4 regions of the Novosphingobium sp. HR1a genome follow, and region 2 is predicted to be linked to each of the others. Evidence: riboswitches for the same ligand, from Rfam matches in the RefSeq annotation. Region 2 holds a riboswitch; each other region holds the start of a gene.
The links. Region 2 has a riboswitch for cobalamin ahead of HWN72_RS26040 (TonB-dependent siderophore receptor). Riboswitches for the same ligand answer to the same signal wherever they lie in the genome.
Positions count from the first base shown of each region.

Region 1: another riboswitch for cobalamin. It lies ahead of HWN72_RS21015 (TonB-dependent siderophore receptor); the one in region 2 lies ahead of HWN72_RS26040 (TonB-dependent siderophore receptor).
Region 3: another riboswitch for cobalamin. It lies ahead of HWN72_RS02125 (TonB-dependent receptor); the one in region 2 lies ahead of HWN72_RS26040 (TonB-dependent siderophore receptor).
Region 4: another riboswitch for cobalamin. It lies ahead of HWN72_RS21030 (DUF1852 domain-containing protein); the one in region 2 lies ahead of HWN72_RS26040 (TonB-dependent siderophore receptor).

Region 1 is NZ_JABXWS010000077.1:75,716-79,903, forward strand. Features, by position in the region: gene HWN72_RS20995 (helix-turn-helix domain-containing protein) at 1-274, shown strand, start outside; gene HWN72_RS21000 (CbtA family protein) at 505-1,248, opposite strand; gene HWN72_RS21005 (CbtB-domain containing protein) at 1,259-1,486, opposite strand; cobalamin riboswitch at 1,520-1,651, opposite strand; gene HWN72_RS21010 (histidine phosphatase family protein) at 1,692-2,255, shown strand; cobalamin riboswitch at 2,297-2,552, shown strand; gene HWN72_RS21015 (TonB-dependent siderophore receptor) at 2,736-4,188, shown strand, end outside.
Region 2 is NZ_JABXWS010000098.1:15,505-19,692, reverse strand. Features, by position in the region: gene HWN72_RS26040 (TonB-dependent siderophore receptor) at 1-2,118, opposite strand, end outside; cobalamin riboswitch at 2,305-2,549, opposite strand; gene HWN72_RS26035 (hypothetical protein) at 2,694-2,993, shown strand; gene HWN72_RS26030 (sulfotransferase) at 3,105-4,188, shown strand, end outside.
Region 3 is NZ_JABXWS010000010.1:5,218-9,405, forward strand. Features, by position in the region: gene HWN72_RS02125 (TonB-dependent receptor) at 1-1,759, opposite strand, end outside; cobalamin riboswitch at 1,930-2,175, opposite strand; gene HWN72_RS31705 (cold-shock protein) at 2,566-3,243, shown strand; gene rpoD (RNA polymerase sigma factor RpoD) at 3,603-4,188, shown strand, end outside.
Region 4 is NZ_JABXWS010000077.1:81,468-85,655, forward strand. Features, by position in the region: gene HWN72_RS21025 (hypothetical protein) at 15-476, opposite strand; cobalamin riboswitch at 944-1,166, shown strand; gene HWN72_RS21030 (DUF1852 domain-containing protein) at 1,563-2,561, shown strand; gene HWN72_RS21035 (methionine synthase) at 2,588-3,616, shown strand; gene HWN72_RS21040 (acyl-CoA thioesterase) at 3,797-4,188, shown strand, end outside.

The DNA.
Region 1 (4,188 bases), on a different contig from region 2:
CATTGTCGATGCGCTTTCGAATGGGCCTCTTCGTTTCAGCGACATCCGGCGACGGCTGCCGCGCATCAGCGCGAAAATGCTGACGCTGCGCTTGACCGAGATGCACGCGCTCGCGCTCATCGAAATGGTGGTGCATTCTCGTTTGGAGGTGCGGGCCTACGAACTGACGATGCGTGGTCAGATGCTGCACAAGGTCTTGAGAGTCGTGCGAGAGCTGGAGCAGGGCGGCCTCGTCGTCGACCGGAGTTGTCGTATTCAAAGGAAGGGTACCTGAATGAAAGGGCCGTCAATGTGTCTCGACGCGCGAATATAGCTCGAGAAGGCTAAGTCTTGGAGGCGAGAGGGCTCCTCCGGTCGAGACGGTTGTCCGCCAGCGAAGTGCTAAGCCGCCAAGGGACAATTTTTGCCAAAGGTCGCCGGGCGAGGATGGCACCAGCCCTTCGGCCACGCGCCCATTTCTGCCGCTCGGCCACTTCGAGGAATGTCCTAAAAGCCGCCGTTCAACTATGCTGCTCGTTCACGCCTCAGCACGCGCTCCGCCCAAGCTCCGAAGGCGATACCGATCGTGGCCCACATCAGAAGCTGTGTGGCGATAGAAGCGATACGGAAGTTCCATAGCAGTGTGGCTGGGAAATCGCCCGGGACCTCGTTGATCGGGGGCAATAGCAATTGGCCCAGAGCGACGATTGCGATGTATAGCCCTGTCGCGAACAGTGTTGCGTCGAACCCGCGGCGGCCGCGAGCAAAGGTTGCCCGAGCCTTGCCGGCCATCACGGCCGCGCCGAGCGACAGGGCGATCATGGCGAAGTATGCGGCGGTGCGCAGCCCGACCGTTTCGTGTTTGCCGACAGCAGGCGGCGTCTGCGGGTATTTGAGCGCGGGCACGATCACGATGAGAAGAAACGCGAGGCCGGCGAGGAGCAGCGACAGGCTGCGTGGTCCGATCATGCCGAACCGCCCGTAGCCATAGGCAAAAACCAGAGAGAAGACACCTCCGACTGCAGCGCCATACAGCGCCAAAGCTGTCAGCAGCCCGGCACTCTTCTGTATGTCGCGGGACACCAGTTCCTCTTCCTCGCTGTCTCCCGCAGGCTCGCTCATATGGTGCGCCGCGTGAGCGGCGTGCGATTCCTCGTAGCCAATCGCGAGATCGATTTGCGGTTCGGCGAAAGCGCGCGCGAACAGCGTGGAGAGGAGCGCCGCGAGAATGCCGGCCAGCATTCCGCGCCACAACAGGTCCTTGGTCATGTGCCTGCGATCAGTGGCAGGGGAAGCCGAGAAGGTGACGCCCATCGTGGACGAACTCGTGTACATACATGCCCTTGAAGAGCGCGTAGGCGCCCTGCTCGGTGCTCACGAAATAGAGGAAGATGAGCGCCAGAAGCATGCCGAGTACGGCCCAGGGAGCGATGTCTGCGAGCGGAATGGCGCTGCGGCCCTGCACCGGGATGAAAGCGTCGTCGAAAAGCGCGGCGTTCGATGCCATGTCATGCTCCTTCAAGGGTCTCGCGCCCTGAAAACGGATTATCCCGGTTGAAGGTCTGGCTCTCGACGCCCTGCGAAGGCTTCGATTACAGTGGCGCGACCGCGCCGGAATTGCACCGGCTTCTTCAACCAGAAGGTTCGCGCCACTTAAGACCCGGCGAACCGTTCCGTCAACGCTTCCGGAGGTCACCCTGGCAACTTCGCTAATGCTGCTTTGCGCGAGCGCCACGGCATTCAGTCGCAGCGGCGGATTTGCAGGACCGCAAGACGGGCTGGACGAGGCTGGGCGACGCGATGCCGGCCGAATCGTGCTTCCGAGGAGATTTGGAGAAATCGCCTATTGCAGTCCCGCCGTGTCGGCGCAGCAAACGGCACAGGCGATGGGCTGCACGACGCAGATTGAGCCGCTGCTTGCCGACCTCGACAACGGTGAGTGGTCGGGATTGTCATTCGCTGCAATCGAGGAAGCAGAACCCGGGGCGCTCATGGCATGGCTGCAAGCCCCCGAAGGCGGCGCGAAAGGCGGCGAATCGCTTGATGCTGCCTGCGCGCGCATCGCGCCCTGGCTCGACCGTCTCGCCGAACAGAATACGCCAGTCCTTGCCGTTACGCATCCGATGCTCGTGCGCGCCATTCTTGCACAGACGCTTGGCCTTCCGGTAGCGACAACGCTGTCGATCGATCTGGCGCCGCTTTGCCGTGTCATGCTGTCTTTCAATGGCGAATGGCGGCTGCAATCGCTGGGCGCAGGATCTGCTATTGCGAATTGAGATCAATGCGGATAACGCCCGCCGTGTTCGGTTGCTTCGGCAGCCGGTCTGATCGCATCGGTGCCTTGAGAAAGGCTTAAAAGGGAACGCGGTGAGGATGGGCCGATACCCTCGGCTCGCCCGAATCCGAGGCTGTCCCTGCAACTGTGAGCGGCGAGCGCGATGTACATGTGCGGACGGGCAAGGCTCGTGCCGCCAGCCACTGGGCCGGACGCTAACTCCTGCGAGGCCTGGGAAGGCCGTGCATCAAGCTGTGACCCGCAAGCCAGGAGACCTGCCGAAGCACCGGTCGCTCTTGCCTGATCCAGGGGATGGTCTCGGCACGGTTAGTTTTCTCCGTCTGAGCGACGAGAATGCGGCGGGGGGCCGCATCGGTGTCGTGCGTCGGCCGCCTTTTTGGGGTGTCCGGCTGCCGTGCGCGCCGACCGTTCGCGCGGAAGCCTCCTGCCCGGTGTTGCCTGGCGCCCCGGGGGGAATGACTTGAAACCGACGACCAAGGCCGGACTGCTTGCCGGCGCATTCGCGCTGATGCCGGTCCCGATGCTGGCTCATGCCGCCGAAACCGATAACGCCGACGATCCGATCGTCGTCACCGGCAAGGGCGGCGCCTACAACGCCACCCGCTCGAACAGCGCGACACGCACCGACACGCCGCTCCTCGAAGTGCCGCAGTCGGTGACGGTACTGACCCGGCAGGTCGTGGAGGACCTTCAGGCCAACCGCGTCGAGGACGTACTGGCCTATGCGGGCGGCATCACGCGCGGCAACAACTTCGGCGGCACCGGCCTGACCGACTACAACCTGCGTGGCTTCACCCCATCTGAGTATTTCCGCAACGGTTTCCCGATGAACCGCGGCTATCCGCCTGCGCCCGATTCGATCGCGGTGGAGCGCGTGGACGTGCTGCGCGGCCCGGCCGCCCTGCTTTACGGCCGCGGCGATCCGGGTGGCACCTTCAACATCGTCTCGCGCGTGCCTTCGGATCGGACGGCGCAGACTGTCAGCGGCCGGATCGACAGCTTCGGCGGATGGCGCGGCACCGTGGATGCCACCGGCCCTGTCGATAGCGGTCGGACCGTACGCTATCGCCTTGGCGCGGCGGTGGAAGGCGGTGACACCTTCCGCGACCATGTCCAGTCCGACCGCATCGTGGTTGCCCCTGTGGTCGCCTGGGATGCCTCCTCTGACCTGACCTTCACGCTTGGCGGCGAATTGGTGCAGGTTAAGACACCGCTCGATCGCGGCAATCCCGCCTTCCGCAACCAGCTTGCGATCGCCATCCCTTCCTCCCGGTTCTTCGGAGAGCCATCGGTTGGCCGCTGGCGCGTGCGTAACGGGCTCGGCAACATCGTCGCCGACTACAAGCTGGGCCGGGACTGGAAGCTGCGTGCGGGGATGCAATATTACAACGGCGAACTGGGCGGCCCCGGCATCCAGGCCTCCAGCGTGCGCGCCGATGGCCGCACCCTGGTGCGGACCTACAGCGAACGGACGCTGAGATGGCGTGATCTCGATGCGCAGGTCAACCTGACCGGCAAATTCGCCTCCGGCACGATCGAGCACGAAGTGCTGCTGGGCGCCGAATTCGAGGCGTTTCACTACACCGAGGTCATCCGCAATTCGAGCCCGACGCTCTCGCCCTTCACGATCGACATCTTCGCCCCGGTCTACGGATCGGCCATACCGCCGCTTAATGGCAGCTTCACCAGCATCCGCACGCAGACGCGGACCTTCGCCGGCTACGCTCAGGATCAGCTATCGTTGCTGCCCTGGCTGAAGGTGCTGGTCGGCGGACGGCTCGAAAGATTCGAGAGCGACAACCTCAACCTGCGTAATGGCGTGACTTCCGCCTTCAGACAGACGGTGTTCACCCCGCGCCTCGGCACTGTCTTTGTGCTCAGCCCGCAAGTCTCGCTCTACGGCAGCTATGCGC
Region 2 (4,188 bases):
GCGCGGCTCACCTAGGACCCACTGCGAGGTGGAGTAGCTGTTCTGGACGTAGATCCTGTCGAAGACGTTGCGCAAGTTGAGCGTCACGCTCGTCTTCTCTGCAAGGTCGTAGCGGGCCGAGGCATCGACCAGCGTATAGGCCGGGATGCGCCGGGTATTGGCGGCGTCGGAGTACCGCTTGCCGACATACCGCAGGCCCGCGTCCAGATGCAGCGGCTGCACCGGCCGCCATGACAGCCACAGGTTGGCCGCCTTTTCCGCGACGCCGATGGGCATGTTGCCGTCCCGGCTGACCAGCGCGGTGTCGACCAGTTCGTCGAAGTCGTCGTACCGCGCGTTCAGGATCGTGCCGTTGGCGAGCACGCTGAATTCCTTCGTCACCGCCAGTCCGAACGAGGCCTCGACGCCGTAGGAAGATTGCTGTCCGACCTGCACCGACACCGTGGGATCGTTGGCGGATCGGGTCAGGATCTTCTTCTTGACGATGCGATAGCCCGACAGCGTGAACTCGCCGCGTCCGTCCAGGAAAGTCGCTTTGACCCCGGCCTCCCACTGGCGCCCGGTGGAAACGTCGAAGGTGGTCTGCGCCAGCGTCGCCGTGAGGAACGCCGTCACCGGGTCCGCCGCCGCCGAATACTGCGCATAGAGCGAGATCGTGTCGCTGGGGTTGTAGACCAGCCCCGTGCGCCAGCTGGTGCTCGGATAGCGGGCGGTGTAGTCCGCCGCCGGATCGAGGGCATCGTGCCGCTCGGTCTTCGGACGGTCATAGCGCAGCCCCGTCACCAGTGAGAGCCGGTCGGACAGCGAGAGCCGGCTTTCGCCGAACAGCGCCCATTGCTGCACATCGGTCTTGTACTTGTAGCGGGTGCCGAATGTGCCGTCGAGGAACGTGCCCGGCGTATAGTCGCAAGGATCGACGAGGTCGAAGCGGCTGTTGGGCGAACTGTCGGTGCGCAGCAGCGAGCCGGTGTTGTACTCGCCGCCCAGGCTCAGGCGGTGGTCCATGCCAAGCAGTGTATGATCGAACACCGCGTTGAAGCGGTCGCCCCACTGTTTCGTCTTGTAGACAATCTCCAGATAGCTCGAGCGGCGGATCTGGTCGCCGGACCAGGCATAGCCCTCGGCATTGCGCCAGTGCTTGAAGCCGGTGAGATAGTAGGCGACGTTGGTGATCGTCACCCCCTCGGCCGGTGTCCATTCGGCCTTGGCCTGGGTCCAGGCATCGTCGAAACGCAGCGAGCGGTCGGCGATGTTGTAGTTCTTCTTGCGGATGTCCCGCACCAGCTTGCCGTCTCGCAGCGGAGTGCCGTACCAGATCGTCGGGTCGAGGTCGGCGCGGTCGTGCGTCAGCGTCAGCACGAGGTCGTCGCGCGCCTGCCAGCGCAGCGCCGCCGAAAGCGCAAGACTGCGCGATTGCCCGCGCTCCATCCACCCGTCCGAACGGTTGTAGCTGAGATCGACGCGGTACGAGAGCCTGTCTCCGATCGGCCCGCCGATCCCGCCCGCCGCCGCATAAGTATCGAACGAACCGCCGCTGAGACGGACCTCGCCTTCGAACTGCTCGGTATTGGGCTTCTTGCGCACGACGTTGATCGCGCCGCCGATGCCGCCCTCTCCATAGAGGACCGAGGCCGCACCGCGCAGGACCTCGATCCGCTCGGCCATCCACGGGTCGGCGGGGAAGGTCTGCGTGGTCGTCGTGTAGACGCGCATCCCGTCGTAGAGCTGCATCACCGAGGTGTAGCCGGTGAACCCGCGCGAACTCAGCGAGTAACCGAAGGCCGAGCTGTTGTTGATGAGCCCCGGCGCGCGCGCGGCTGCGGCAACCACGGTGCGGTCGCCCAGGCTGCGGATCATCTCCCTGGTGATGACGTCGACGCTGGCCGGCGTCTGCATCGGCGTGAGGCCGAGGCGGCTGGAGGCGTCGGCCTGCTGGCCGAGTTGCAGGACACCCGCCTTGCGCGCGGTGACGACGATGTTGCCCGCATCCGTGTTATTGGCATTCTCCGGCGCCGTCTCGGCGGCTTCCTGCGCCTCAGCCGAAGTCGCGGACATGCCAAGCATGCAGAATGACGCGCCCGAAGCGATCAGGCCGGAAAGAAGCGATCTCGTATTCATGTTGTAACCCCCGTTGCGTTTCCCAGTCGAACGGACAGGTTCCCGCGCAAGGGACGTCCCCCGCGCGGGCGCAGCGGCGGGAAGCGGGCGCGAACGAGCGACCGGCGAAACCCGCCGTTGCGGCCTGGCCGCAAGTTCGTCGCTCAGACGGAGTACACCGTGCCGCGGCCATCCCCTGGACCAAGGCAAGAGCGACCGGACGCTGGCAGGTCTCCTGGCTAACGGGTCGTCGCGCGATGCACGGCCTTCCCAGGCCTCGCAGGAGTTAGCGTCCGGCCCAGTGGCTGCGGCAGGGCACATTGGCCTGCCGCGATATGCATCGCGCTCACCGCTTACAGTTGCAGGGACAGCCTCGGCTTCGAGGGGTAGCCCCTCTCACCGCGTTCCCTTTTAAGCCCCTTTCGGAAGGCACCAACGCGATCGTGTCCCCCTTTTCGGAGGGACGGGCGGGGGATTATTCGCTGCGCGCACGATTTGCAAGCCGTTCGCGTGGGGCCTTCCGAAAGCCCGTCCTGCGAGTTTTCGGTTGCAACCTTGCTTTTCATTTTGGGCAACCCGTGCAATTTGCGGTGCCGATGACTGATCCACGACTCACCCTGATGGAAGCCATAGCCACGCGAAAGTTCGTGACGGCGCGCTACAACGGCAACACGATCACGCTTGCCCCGCACATGCTGTTCGAAAGGCACGGCGATCTTGTCGTCAGTGCCATGAACCCCGCGAAGGCACGCCGCAGCGACGAGGAGCCGGGTCTCGGCCAGTTCAAGCTGGCGGGCCTCTCGTCGATGGAACTGCTGAACGAGCACTTCGAGCCTCTGCCCTCGTACGACGGTACGCCCCCGCGCAGCGATGATTCCCTGATCCTTTCGGTCTGATCGCCCGATATCGCCAAGGTGATCGGCGGGTAGCTTCTAAAGTGTGCCCCATGTCTTCATGATCCCTTCCGAACGCCGCGCGATGACGCGGCACGGGATGAGGGAGAAGACATGCAGGCGCAGGACATCGTCGCAGCGGCAAGCGAACGGACCGGATTGAGCGACTTCGGCGATCCCGCGATCCTCGAAGGGCTTGGCGTGCTGCTGAAGTCCTACGAGGACGAAGCCAGATTTACTGAAGCCGGGATGGCGCGATCGGTCGATGCACTAGTCGCCGCGATGGCGAACCGGATGCGGGTGGAAGACTGGCTGGCGCGCCACCCCGAACTTCTGGAGCGCCCGGTCGAGAAGCCGCTGTTCGTCTTCGGCCTTCCGCGCACCGGCACCACGCTGGCGATCAACCTGCTGGAAGCCGACCCGGCGCGCCGCGCGTTCCTGCGCTGGGAAGCGTTCGATTCGGTGCCGCCGCCGCTGGTGCAGGAACTTCACGCCGGTCCCCGTCACGATGCCTGCCAGACGCGAACGCTGCAGGGGCTGAAGTACGCGCCGCAGATCGCCGCGATCCATTACGAGGAGGCCGACAGCCCGACCGAGTGCCAGTTCGCCATGGCGCCGTCGTTCTGCGCGCAGCTCTACGATTCCCAGGCGGACATTCCGGGCTACCACCGCTGGTTCCTGGACGAGGCCGACTACGCGCCCGCCTTCCGCTACGAAAAGCGGCTGCTGCAGCTGCTTCAGGCCAATGCCCCGGGGCGCTGGACGCTCAAGAACCCCTGGCACCCGTTGTTCCTCGATGCCCTGACGGCCGAGTTTCCTGACGCGCAACTGGTCATGACGCACCGCGATCCGGTCGAAGTGCTGGGCTCGGCCTGCAGCCTCGTCAAGGAAGTGCGGCGGATGTACAGCGATCAGGTCGATCTTCGGGCCATCGGAGAGAATCTGTTGGAGACGTTCGACCTGATGATCGCGCGGTCGAACGCCTTTCGTGCGAAGCACGGGCACGATGCGATCTTCGACGTGCAGTATCGCGATCTGGTGCGCGACCCGCTCGCCACGGCGCAGGGCATCTACGAAAGGTTCGACGAGCCTTTCACGCCGCAAGCCCGCGCAGCCATGGAAGCCTACCTGGCTGCAAACCCCAAGGGCAAGCACGGCAAGCACGAATATGACCTGGCCGAATTCGGCCTCAGCCGCG
Region 3 (4,188 bases), on a different contig from region 2:
CCCAGGGGTCGAGCACGATAGCCGCGCCGGCGGAGACCGCGTTCTCGACCGCGTTGGGAATGCGATCTCCGTTGTCGTAGCGCGAGTGGCTGGCGACATAGCTGCCGTCGAGCGCCAGCCACGGCAGCGGGCGCCAGAACCCGACCACCTCGTAGCCATGACGCTTGCTGGCGCCGGTCGGCTCCACCGCGTTGGAATCGCCGACGAAGCGCAGTTCGCTGCCCACGTCGAGCCACCAGTACGTCGCGGTCAGTGAGACGGTGCCCAGTTGCAGGCGCCCGCCCAGTTCCTTGCCGGTGCCGCGCACCAGAACGGGCACGGGCGATTCCACGTTCACCGCACCGCGCACGTCGTTGGAGTGAAAGCCGCGGCCCCAGTTGGCATAGACTTCGAACTGCGGGACGATCTCGTAGGCTGCCGATACCTTGGGTGAGACGATCGAATCGTGTCCGCTGCCGGCTCCCAGTTCGGTCGCCATGGCGTCGCGCGCGCGGACGGTGTAGTGGTAGTAATCGCCTCGCAGGCCTCCGGTTAGCCTGAGGCCGGGTAACGGCTTCCAGGTCGCTTCGCCATAGAGCGCGCCGGACAGTTCCTCGACGTGATATCGACCCAGCGAGGACAAAAAAGCGCGGGTTTCGGTGCGATTCACCCCGACGTCGCCGATGTGATCGTAGCGATTTTCAGTGCCAATGCCCAGTTGCAGCGTCGAGCCCAAAGCCCATTGCTTGCGCGCGGTGACACCCACGACCCAGCGCTTGTCGAACTGGTCGATCTGCGCGCTGGTGCCGTCCGGATCGGCATAAGTTGGGTTCGAATACATGTTCCAGTCGTAGTACTGGGCATAGACATTAGCGCTCCAGTTCGGCTGTCGCACCGCGACGTTGCCGACGAAGCGCGTTGCGCGGCCACGCGCCGAAGGATCGGGCGAGCAGAATTCGTCAGGGCACAGCGCACTGCCGATGATCCGCTCGGGGATCTGCTCGGTCGGCCGCCAAGTGGCGTGGTAGGCGTGGAGCGATGCTTCGACGGTGCCTTCGCCAGCGGACACGATGTACTTCGCAAAGCCGGAGTAATGCCGCAGATGCTCGGCCTCCTGCCAGGGACCATCATAGCGCTTGGCCTGCCCCACCAGCGTGAGACTGCCACCCGCCACATCCTTGATGGTGCCACCGGCGGCCAGCCGCCCCGACTTGTACGATCCCCCCTCGACCGAGATCCACGGGCGGTCGAACCCATCGATGGTCGTCATGTAGGCCGCGCCGGCCAGTGCAAAGTCGCCGCCATCTGCACGGTACGGCCCCTTGCGGAAATCTTCGCGGGCGACGATCTCGGGGATCAGGCCGTTGAGATCGAGATAGCCTTGGCCATGCCCGTGGCTGCGCAGGTTCATCTGCACGCCATCTATATAAGTCGTGAAGTCGGTGCCGTGATCGAGGTTGAAGCCGCGCAGGAAGTACTGGTTGGCCTTGCCGCTGCCCGAATGCTGCGCCGCTACCATGCCGGGCACCGCCTCAAGCAGTTCGGCGACCCGCAGAAGCGGACGGACCAGCAGGTCGGAACCGCCGACGCTGCCCTCGCTGGCGGCATGGGCGGTGCCGATCTTGGCCTCGCCGCGTCCGAACACCACGATTTCGCCGGAACCGCCATCCGCGCCGCCGGCGGGTGCCTCTTCGGCGCAAGCGGGCATCGTCGCCAGCGCCATTGCGGTACCTGCCACGATGCGCACCAGCGCAGCGCTTTTCATCAAATTCATCATCATTCCCCCCGACGCCTGCGACTGGGTGGGAGGCTTGCCGCCATCAAGACGGTCGACGCGCGCCGGCGGTCGGACGCCGCGGGCGACCGTCTGCGCGAACCGATGCGGCCTCCACCGCTGGTTCGTCGCTCGAACGGAATGATTCCGGGCCTTGGCCACCCCCTGGACCATGGCATGAGCGACCAGACGCAGGCAGGTCTCCTGGCTCACGGGTCAATGCGACGATGCAAGGCCTTCCCAGGCCTCGCATGTTGCAGCGTCCGGCCCAGTGACTGGCGGCAGGAACCTTTGCCCCACCGCACATATGCATCGCGCTCACCGCTTACAGTTGCAGGGACAGCCTCGGATTCGAAGGGCATGCCTTCTCACCGTGTTCCCTTTTAAGCCTCTTTCGAGGCACCAGCGCGATCTTGTCTGCACCAATGAAGGGCAGATATGGCGCGCTATCTCAAACGGTTTCACGGCACAAGCCTGTCTGTATGGCGTCCAGGTACGGCCTGTATCCTGAACTCCCGACTAGCGATGCCAGGGCTGACGGGCCGCTCCGGGGAGCAAAATTTGCTTCCGAGCGCCTGGCAAGGGTCGGCGACGGCCGGATCGATTGTCGAATTGCGTGAAATTTCGGTCATCGCTGTGCTAAAGTCGCCTCCGTGCCATGCATCGCAGCCGATCGCAGAACTCTGGTCGCCAAGACGTCGTTGCGCTGCTATCGCCTTTCATCCTGCACCCTGAAACGGGTTCTGCGGCCTTGCGTGCTACGTTCACTCGCGAGGATAGGTTTCTCGGACTTAGCTTAAGGTACTTAAAAGATGACATTCGACAGGGGAAATCGCGGCCAAGGTCGCGACCGGTTCGGCGGCGGCGATGATCGTTGGGGCGGCGGCAACGATCGCTTTGGCGGTGGTGACCGCTTCGGTGGCGGCCAGCGTGGCGGCTTCGGCGGATCGCGAGGCGGCGGTTTTGGCGGTGGCGGTGGCGGTTCGCGCGGCGGCCCGGGCCAGGTTGTCGGTCAGGGCCGTGGGACGGTCAAGTTCTTCAACCCCGACAAGGGTTTCGGCTTCATCCAGCTTGAAGGCGGCGGCGACGATGCATTCGTGCACATCAGCGCCGTGCAGTCCGCCGGCCTCGAAACGCTGGCGGAAGGTCAGCAGCTGGAATTCCAGCTGGTCGAGCGAGGCGGCAAGATTTCCGCTTCCGAACTGACCATCGTGGGCGAGGTCATCGTTGCCGAACGTCGCGAGCGAAGTGCCGCACCTGTTCAGAATCAGTCCACTGGCGAGAAGGCCACCGGCACCGTCAAGTTCTTCAATAGCATGAAGGGCTTCGGCTTCATCGTCCGCGATGACGGCCAGCCTGATGCGTTCGTGCATATCAGCGCCGTCGAGCGCTCCGGTCTGCATGGCCTTTCGGAAGGCGATCAACTCGAATTCGAAATCGAGATCGATCGTCGGGGCAAGGCGTCGGCCGTGAATCTGGTCCAGCGCTGACTGATCTGGCCATGGCTGCCGCAGGAGGTCATGGCCTCATCTCGGGCTTTCCTCGATCGCATCGCGATCGGCGACGGACATCGAGCGGCTTATGTCGAAGGCCTTGATCAAAGCTGCCTTCGACAGGCCGACTGCGGGACGAGGGACGTGTTTCCTTGATTCGAACGTGCAGCATGCGGGCGGACCAGCTTCCTCCTGGAACCGATGTCCGGCCGCATTGCTTGAACCTTAGACCTGAAGTGGTTCATCCCTGCCTGTAGGCCGCCCTTCACCGGCATCATCAGGCTGATGATCTGAGAACCTAGCCTTGTCCTGGCGTCACCATCGTCATGAAAAGGCCAATAACGACAACGGATTGCATGACTAACGACGATCGCAGCGGCGACAACGACTCTCCTCTTCTCGACCTGGACAAGGGTTCGGTCCAGCGGTTCATCGCGCGCGCCAAAAGCCAGGGCGTCATCACGGTCAAGGAGTTGAATGCCGCGCTGCCGCAGGACCAGATGACCACCGATCAGATCGAGGACATCATGGCCGCGATCTCGGAAATGGGCGTCAAGATCGTCGAGAACGACGATGATGACGATGAGGACGGTGAGCAGGAAGACGGCGTGGAAGCCGTCGATGGCGGCGATGACGATTCCGGTTCGGATACCGGGTTCGACGAAGGCAATTCCCGGCGCCGTCCCGGCGAGACCCGCAAGGCGGACACGCTCGCGCGTTCCGACGACCCGGTCCGCATGTACCTGCAGGAGATGGGCGCCGCCGAGATGCTCAGCCGCGAGGGCGAGGCTGCCATCGCCAAGCGCATCGAAGCCGGCCGCGACATGATGATCATGGGGCTTTGCGAAAGCCCCATGACCTTCCACGCGATCATCGGCTGGTCCGAAGCGCTCAACAACGGCGACATGCAGCTTCGCGAGATTCTCGATCTCGACGCGATGC
Region 4 (4,188 bases), on a different contig from region 2:
GCGAGACGCTGGCGTCAGTGGCCATCCTTGCCCAGACGCGCATCTTCTTCGCGCCAGTCGCAAATGACCTGAGGAGCGCCCAGCAGGCGCTCAACCTGCGATACCGAATAGGTCGGCACCGATACGATCTGCCCCTTACGGATACTCACGGATCCACTGGGGGTAAGACGACCGTCCTTGGTCCAGCGCACGCGTTCCTTGTTGGTGAGCGGCAGCACCGCAAGAAGTTCCTTAGGCGTAAGCGGTCGTTTGGCCAGTTCGACCAGACGGCCCATCAGATCAGCCAGATCGACTGAATCGGGTCCGCAGTCAGGCGCCAAGATGACGAACGCCTCGTTCAGCGCACGCCACTCGATCCGCGCACGCGGCCAGAACGCGGCACGTACGAAACGCTTCGCCTGCCCCCTTCGCAAACCCAAGGCAACATGATCCTCAAAACATCGCCCGAAGGACAGTCGCCATCCATCGCCGTCCACGCGCCAGCGCAGTTCTGCAGATATGCGGGCGAGACGAGAGTGTGCAGGCGCGTACCCACAGTAACCGCCATGGGGGGACAGTTGCATTGCGGCAGACATGGCAGTCGAACGAACCCTTGACGGAGAAGACCCGCACGTCGTTGAGCGGCGGCCTGATGCCCGGTCACCTGCACGGCGTCCCCGGTCACGTCTGCTCCATGGACTTGAGGATCACCGCTGTGACGGCGAACCTGCTTGAGCATTTCCAGATCTTGCCAATCAGCAATGCCGCAGCGGCGACCGCGATGTTCAGATCAAGAAACCATCATAGTTTTGCAGGTTCTCGAGGAGCTTTCCAGCCTTTCCTCACGTGTACCGCTCCTCGGCCAAGTACGAGCGCGGACTGCGTCGCTGACGGAATAGCCTCACATCGAAACCATCATATAAAGATATCTTTATATGATGGTTGACAGTTGGCTGGCGATGGTGTTGAGAGAGCGTGTCGAGGTTCCCCGCTTCAGGCATGACGGCGGGGCTAAGACGGGAAGCCGGTGGTGCCCTTCGGGGCAGAGTCCGGCGCTGCCCCCGCAACTGTAAGTGGCGAGTGGCGGTTCCATTTCGTGTCACTGAGCCTTGCACAAGGCTCGGGAAGGCCGGAACCGCCGCAATGACCCGCAAGCCAGGAGACCTGCCTTCGGCGCCATAACGTTCCTCGGACGGGGGTTCCTCCGGTGGATCGCGCTTGAAGCGTGGCCCGCAGTCTATCCGCCGTGTGGGCCGCTCCTACTTTGCGCGTTCTTCCTTCGATCCTTCCGCCCGGCCAAAGCAGGTGATCGGTCGATGTTTGCAATCCTGTCCCGCCCCTTCGCAAATCGACGAATGCGCCCGCGCGCCGTGTCATCGGGCTGAGCCCCGCCTGACGCGGCGCGCCGCAAATCCAGACCCATTCCCGAACCACAACGACGGACGGCGTTCGCGCCGGACCGCAGGACACCGTGCATGCCCGCAACACACGCCAACCCGACATTCCCACGCCCTCGCCTCACCCGTATCGCTTCCGGCGCGCCGCTGGCGCCCACGATCAGGCGATCTTCAGGACAACCGGCCATGACAGACGACGATCTCACATTCTCCATCAGCAGCATTCGCTTCGACGAGAATTATCGCCCCTCCGACAACACGCGGATCACGACGAACTTCGCCAATCTGGCCAGAGGCGAGCACCGCCAGGAAAACCTGCAGGCTGCCCTCAGGATGATCGACAACCGCTGCAACGATCTGGCGGATTGGGACAATCCCGAGGGTGACCGCTACCGGGTCGAGCTCGATATCGTCTCGGTCGAGATGCATGTTGCTGCGGGCGATGGCGGCGATGCCTTCCCGATGATCGAGATCCTGAAGCCGAGCATCATCGACCGAAAGACCGATACGTGCATCGCCGGGATCGCCGGGAACAATTTCTCGTCCTACGTGCGCGATTACGACTTCAGCGTGCTGCTGGCCGAGCATAACAAGGGACGGTCTACGTTCGCGACGCCGGAGGGCTTCGGCGATCTGCACGGCAACCTGTTCCGGCACTTCCTGGCCTCGCCTACATACCGGGACAATTTCGCGAAGCCTCCGGTCATCTGCCTGAGTGTCTCGAGCAGCCAGACCTACCATCGCACGGAAAACCGCCACCCGATCCTGGGGATCGAGTACCGGCAGAGCGCGTTCTCCTCCACCGACGAATACTTCGCGAAGATGGGCCTGCAGGCGCGCTACTTCATGCCTCGGGGCAGTGTCGCGCCGATGGCGTTCTATTTCACCGGCGATCTGGCAAGCGATTACACCAGCCTCGAACTGATCGGCACGATCAGCACGATGGAATCGTTCCAGAGGATCTACCGGCCCGAAATCTACAACGCCAATTCGGCTGCGGGGAAATGCTTCCGGCCCAGCCTGAACCATCAGGACTTCTCGTCCACCCGGATCGTCTACGACCGCGAAGAGCGCAGCCGCCTCGCCATCGAGCAGGGCCGGTTTGCGCAAGAGCACTTCATCCGGCCGTACCAGGCCGATCTGGACCGCTGGTCCGCCGGCTACGCCGCCAGCCACATCCTTTGACAAGACAGCACACAAGGTCATCCAACATGAAAACACTGTTGCCCACTTTGACCGCTGGCAGTCTGCCCAAGCCCTCTTGGCTGGCCGAGCCCGAGAAACTCTGGTCGCCCTGGAAGCTGGAAGGCGAGGAACTGGTCGCCGGCAAGCACGATGCGCTGCGCCTGGCCGTGGACGATCAGCGGCAGGCCGGGATCGACATCGTCGGCGATGGCGAACAGACCCGCCAGCACTTCGTTACGACATTCATCGAGCACCTGAGCGGCGTCGATTTCGAGAAGCGTGAGACGGTCAGGATCCGCAATCGCTACGATGCGAGCGTGCCTACGGTCGTCGGCGCGGTCGCCCGCCCGCAGCCGGTCTTCGTCGATGATGCCCGGTATCTGCGCACGCAGACCGATCAGCCCATCAAATGGACGCTGCCCGGCCCGATGACGATGATCGATACGCTCTACGATGCCCATTACCGCAGCCGGGAAAAGCTGGCCTGGGAATTCGCCACGATCCTCAACCAGGAGGCCAGGGAACTGGAGGCGGCAGGCATCGACATTATCCAGTTCGACGAGCCCGCGTTCAACGTCTTCTTCGAAGAGGCCAACGACTGGGGGATCGCCACGCTGGAGAGGGCTGCCGAAGGGCTGAAATGCGAAACGGCGGTCCACATCTGCTACGGGTACGGCATCAAGGCGAACACCGACTGGAAGAAGACCCTGGGGGCGGAATGGCGGCAGTACGAACAGACCTTCCCGAATCTCCAAAAGTCGAAGATCGATATCGTATCGCTAGAATGCCATCACTCGCGGGTTCCGTTGGACCTCATCGAACTGATCCGCGGGAAGAAGGTCATGGTCGGGGCCATCGATGTGGCCAGCGACACCATCGAAACGCCCGAAGAGGTGGCCGATACCCTGCGCAGGGCCCTGCAGTTCGTGGAAGCTGACAAGCTCTACCCGTCCACCAACTGCGGCATGGCCCCGCTGCCCCGCGCCGTGGCTCGAGGCAAACTGAACGCGCTTGGCGCTGGCGCGCGGATCGTCAGAGAGGAACTCGCCGGCTGAACGAGCCGCAGGGCTCGTCCGGGAACCGGACGGGCTCTGACAAGGCTCCTTGGCGTTGGACCCACTACGAATTCGCAACATTCGCGGGTTTGCACGGAAGGCCTTCGCAACCTTCCCGCTTTCAGGGGTTTGTCCCGCGCCCGGCGCGTGGTTGGCTGTCTTCGCAAAGGAGATACCACCATGCCCACTGCCCATGCCCTGCCCGCGGACACCCCATCGACCCGGCTGTGCGAAATGGTCTTTCCCGAACAGGCCAACCACTATGGCACGCTGTTCGGTGGCACTGCGCTCAGCCTGCTGGGCAAGGCTGCCTTCATCGCCGCAAGCCGCCATGCCCGCGCGGCGGTGGTGATGCGAACCTCGGAAAAGATCGAGTTCCGCCACCCGGTCCGAGTCGGACAACTCGTCGAACTGCACGCCTACGTCGTGCGCGAAGGGTGCTCGTCGCTGACGGTCGAAGTGGAGATGACCGCCGAGGGGCTCATCAGCGGCGAACGCTCGCTCGCGGTAAAAGGCCGTTTCGAGATGGTCTGCGTCGACGAGCACGGCAAGTCACGCCCCATCCGTCAGAA